2 regions of the Rhizobium fabae genome follow, and region 1 is predicted to be linked to the other one. Evidence: riboswitches for the same ligand, from Rfam matches in the RefSeq annotation. Region 1 holds a riboswitch; the other holds the start of a gene.
What was found. Region 1 has a riboswitch for cobalamin ahead of EFB14_RS03735 (ABC transporter substrate-binding protein). Riboswitches for the same ligand answer to the same signal wherever they lie in the genome.

Region 1 (2,453 bases):
GGGTTGGCCTGAGCGATCGTCTCCCAGCCGACCAGCGGCCATTCCTCTTCGGTCGTGACGACATTCGCAGCACCCAGGGTCTTCAGGATATAGGCCGGGGCGCCGTTCTTTCCGGCGATGAAGGCGTCGCCGTTGACCTCCTTGCTGGAGAACCAGAAGACGACGGGCAGGTTCTTTGCCGACGCGCCCGATATCGAGGCGACGGCATCGGCCTCGCGCTTCTTCAGATCGGCGATCAGGGCATCGCCGCGGTCCTTGATGTCGAAAATTTCGGAGAGTTCGGCGATTTCCTGATAGATCAGGTCCATCGTGAACAACTCCTTGCGCACGCCGTCGCCGCCGTCGGCATTGACCTTGGCGACGCAGTCGGCGGGCGCGACATAGGTGTTGATCCCGAGCCCGGAGAACTGTTCGCGCGTACCGACGGAACCCTGCGCGCCGACATGCCACTCGAATTCGGCCGCCACCAGATCGGGCTCCGCGCCGACGACGGATTCGAAGCTAGGATCGTTGTCGGCAAGGCGTTTGATCTTGCTGTTGGCCTCGGCATATTGCGGCAGGACGGGGCCGACCCAGACGGCGGTTCCGGCGATCTTGTCCGCAAGGCCCAGGGAAAACAGGATTTCGGTCATGCCCTGGCCGATCGAAACGATCTTTGCCGGGGCCTTTTCGAAGGTCACCTGCTGGCCGCAATTGGTGATGGTCAATGGATATTGGGTTGCAGCAAGGCTCGGTGCTGCAAGGCCGGTTAGCCCGAAGGCAAACGTCATGCTCGTGAGAAACTGGCGCATGGAAAATCTCGATAAGGAGGAAAATGGCTAGGCTCGCCGTGCCGCGCGCGGCTGCGCGGAACAAGGCACGGTCAAACGGACGCTAGCGGTGAAAAACCCAATCGAGACGGATTCGTGCCGGAGTTCGGCGAAGGTTCAGGTCAATCATGTCTGTTCCTTTCCAGGCATCCCCGCCCGGTTGATTGGATCGTGATTGACGGCAGGTCTCCTGGCTTACGAATATGCGCCGATCATCTGCCTTCCCGCGAAAACCCTCGCAGTGGCATGGCCAGAGGCCCTGAGGGAGAGCCACAACGTGCTCCTCCCTGGGATGATCGGCAATCCGCTTACAGTTGCGGGGGCAGCCACGGTCTTGATCCCTTTTGGGTCGTCCTCACCGTGTTCCCTATTAATCCCTTTGGAGTCATCCTCGGGGAACCGTCGCGCCCAGTTACGCCGGCTCTATGCATGGCGTCAAGAACAAGCAGACGCATTGGTCTCTGTGCGGGATACCTCGAAAAGGCCGCTCTCAGCCGGGTATCCTCGTTTCATCGGGGCTCGCAAAAACCGACGCCGGCATCGGCCCTGATGTGATCAGCGTGAAATCGAACGGCGCCTTGAGATCAGGCCCCAGCACATATTGCCGGTGGACACGCAGCTGGTCCTTGCGGATCTTGCGGTAGTGCTCGCGCGTCAGCATCTGCTTGACGCGGATCAGGATCATTTTCGCCTGGGGCGCGTCCGGATGGCCGGAAACGGCAACGACCGGCACCTTGTAGAAGTTGATCGAATCCGTCAGGCACTGGACGTCGAGCCAGGAAATATCGGGACAGCGGGCGATCAGGCCGACGCGGGCGCGAAGCCGCGTCGCCGACGACAACAGCGCGCATTGCAGGATGGCGCTGCCTAGCGTGGCGAACACCACGCGCTTGCCCTTGAAGAGATCCGGCTCCCTTTCGAGCAATATGCCGATGACATGGGCAGCCACATTCGATCCCATGCTGTGCGAGGAGATCACATATTCGCCAGCCTCTTCGTCAAGCGCCTTGCGCACGGCATCGGCTCTGTCTTCCAGCCACTCGTTGAAAGCTGCCCGGTTCATGCGGCCAAGCGCCACCGCCATTTCCCAATCGGCAAAGAGATGCAGCGTATGGAAACGTTCGGAAAACGGCAGGAAGGCGAAAATGAAGAAACAGAGCCCCAGCGGCCCGCTCCAGAGCGTGTTCCAGGGCGAAAAGCCGAAACTATAAGGCAAGAGAGCGATTTGCGCTGCCAGGAAGATCGCCAGCGCCGTCAACAGGAACGGAAAGAGGAAGAACAGGCCAAAGCGCCACGCATGGCGGAAATATCCCAGCATCCCACCTTCCAGCACGATCTGTATGAAGCTGCGGAAACCGGCAATGATCTGGCTCAGCGTGTTGCCGCTGCGCAGTCTGCGCACGAAAACATCATGATCGACCATGTGAATCCGGCTCTTCGTCCGCCAGCCGGCTGGATCGGTTCCGGCTCCATTGCCCGTCGTGACCTCGAAACTGAGGGGATCGCTTCCCGCCTCCGGAGCGCCGGTCTCGACAGAATAGCCCCAGACGGCGGCGCTCTGTCTGGCCGAACGCTCGTAGCGCGCCCTGTGGGCCGCGCCGTCGAGCGGCTCGAAGCCCGGGAAATGCAGGACGACCCGCTTCT
Region 2 (2,453 bases), on a different contig from region 1:
TGGTATCGAGGAAGCGCATGATGTCGGGGTGATGGGCATTGAGATAGACCGCACCCGCGCCCTGGCGCGCACCGAGCTGATTGGCGTAGGAGAAGCTATCTTCCAAGAGCTTCATGACGGGGATGATGCCGGAGGACTGGTTCTCGATCTGCTTGATCGGTGCGCCGGCCTCGCGGATGTTCGTCAGCGACAGGGCCACGCCGCCGCCGCGCTTGGATAGCTGCAGCGCCGAATTGATCGACCGGCCGATCGATTCCATATTGTCTTCGACGCGCAGCAGGAAGCAGGAGACGAGCTCGCCGCGCTGCTTCTTGCCGGCATTGAGGAAGGTCGGCGTCGCCGGCTGGAAACGGCCGGAAATGATCTCCTCGACCATGTCGCGGGCAAGGCCCTCGTCGCCACGCGCCAGCGCCAGCGCCACCATGCAGATGCGGTCCTCGTAGCGCTCGAGATAGCGCTTTCCGTCGAAAGTCTTCAGCGTATAGCTGGTGTAGTATTTGAAGGCGCCGAGGAAGGTCGGGAAACGGAACTTCTTGGCATAGGCCTGGTCGAACAGGTCGCGCACGAAATTGAAGGAATATTGGTCGAGAACCTCCTGCTCGTAATAGCCCTCGGTCACGAGGTAATCGAGCTTTTCGCGGAGATTGTGAAAGAACACCGTGTTCTGGTTCACATGCTGCAGGAAATACTGCTTGGCAGCCATTCGATCCTTGTCGAGCTGAATCCGCCCCTGATCGTCATAGAGGTTCAGCATCGCGTTCAGCGCGTGGTAGTCGAGCGTTTCCGCCGCTTTCAAGGGGCGTTCGCCGGCGGGATGAGCAAAAGTGTTATGCGGTTTTGCGCCCGCATCCCGCGTCAGAGTTGTTCCCGTGTCCAAAACCGTTCCATTCCGTGTTTGACGTTGGCGACGTCGTCTTCCGTGCCGAGCAACTCGAACCTGTAGAGGTAAGGCACCTGGCATTTCTGCGCGATCACGTCGCCGGCGAGCCCGTATGTCTCGCCGAAATTGCTGTTGCCCGCGGCGATCACGCCCCGGATGTGTCCTCGGTTTTCCGCATCGTTGAGGAAACGGATCACCTGCTTGGGAACGGCCCCCTTGCCGCCGTCGCCGCTATAGGTCGGCACAACAAGCACGAAGGGTTCGCGGATATGGAACGCGTCTGCGCCACCTGCCGGAATGCGCGCCGCGCGCAGTCCGAGCTTGGCGACGAACCGATGGGTATTCTCGGACCGGCTGGAATAATAGACGATCAGGCCCATCGCTTTTCCGATCAGGAAAGCGCGCTGATCATGTCAGGACGGAAGCCCGCCCAATGGCGCTCGCCGGCGATGACGACAGGAGCCTGCATGTAGCCGAGGCTGCGCACGCGGTCGAGCGCCTCGGCATCCTGCGAAATGTCGACGATGTCGTAATCCACGCCGAGCCGGTCGAGAGCGCGGTAGGTAGCAGTGCATTGAACGCAGGCGGGCTTGCTGTAAACGGTAACGCTCATCATGTTCCTCGTGATGTCAATGAATTCAGGACGCAGGACTGGGATCGGGGCGTCTCGCGGCGTCCAGGCAACGCTTGATAATGATTTGGCAGAGTTGGCGCTTAAACGCCGGATACGATCCCTTGTGGGACTTGCGCGGGCGGCGGCCTTGATATGTTCGACATGACTTCACCCCGAAATGGCTCATGCGGAGGTTCGGGCCTGCGAAACGCGCTGCGGACATGATCGGCAGCCATGCAACGCGACCTTCCGGACACCCCGCCCGTGGACGTTTTGTTCGAGGCAGGTCTCCTGGCTCACGGGTCAAAGCACCCTGCCCAGCCTTCCCGGAGCATCATGCTCCAGTGACCTGAAATCAGACAGTTGCTCGCCGCTTACAGTTGCGGGGGCAGCTCCGGCATTGCCGCGCCATGATGGCGAAGCGCACCGTATTCCCGTCTTAGCCCTCGATCCTCACGAATCGAAGGAACCTCAAACACTAGATATAGTACGCGAATCGGAATTCACGTCAACGGATGGTTTGTGCATTGCGTTACGGCAGGTTTGAAATCACTGCATTCCTGTGAAAAACATGGATAACCAAAGCTTAAAGACATGAGGCTGTGGAGAAGGTCCCAGCAAAGAGAGCCAGCCTAACGCATGTGCTTCGTGCGTCCGCAAGGACGCACGGCGCTCCAACAGCCGGCTCCGCGATTTTCGATTCCCGATCAGGCCCGAATCGTCGGGTCTCAATCACAGTCAAGGAACATTCATGCCTTTATTCGAAGCAGCCGTAGCGCATTGATCGTCACCAGTACCGTGGCGCCGGTATCGGCGAGGATCGCCGGCCAGAGGCCGGTGATGCCGGCAATCGTCGTCACCAGGAAAACCGCCTTCAGCCCGAGCGCGATGGTGATATTCTGCAGGATATTGCGCATTGTCCGCTTGGAAAGCTCGATCATCCGCGCCACGTCGCCGACA

Region 2: it holds a riboswitch for cobalamin, as region 1 does, so the genes downstream of both, nrdH (glutaredoxin-like protein NrdH) here and EFB14_RS03735 (ABC transporter substrate-binding protein) in region 1, are expected to answer to the same signal.

The regions. Positions count from the first base shown of each region.
Region 1 is NZ_ML133646.1:138,988-141,440, reverse strand. It holds gene EFB14_RS03735 (ABC transporter substrate-binding protein) at 1-791, opposite strand, end outside; cobalamin riboswitch at 973-1,228, opposite strand; gene EFB14_RS03730 (hypothetical protein) at 1,300-2,453, opposite strand, start outside.
Region 2 is NZ_ML133667.1:61,937-64,389, reverse strand. It holds gene nrdE (class 1b ribonucleoside-diphosphate reductase subunit alpha) at 1-877, opposite strand, end outside; gene nrdI (class Ib ribonucleoside-diphosphate reductase assembly flavoprotein NrdI) at 856-1,260, opposite strand; gene nrdH (glutaredoxin-like protein NrdH) at 1,272-1,493, opposite strand; cobalamin riboswitch at 1,758-1,982, opposite strand; gene EFB14_RS31645 (heavy metal translocating P-type ATPase) at 2,243-2,453, opposite strand, start outside.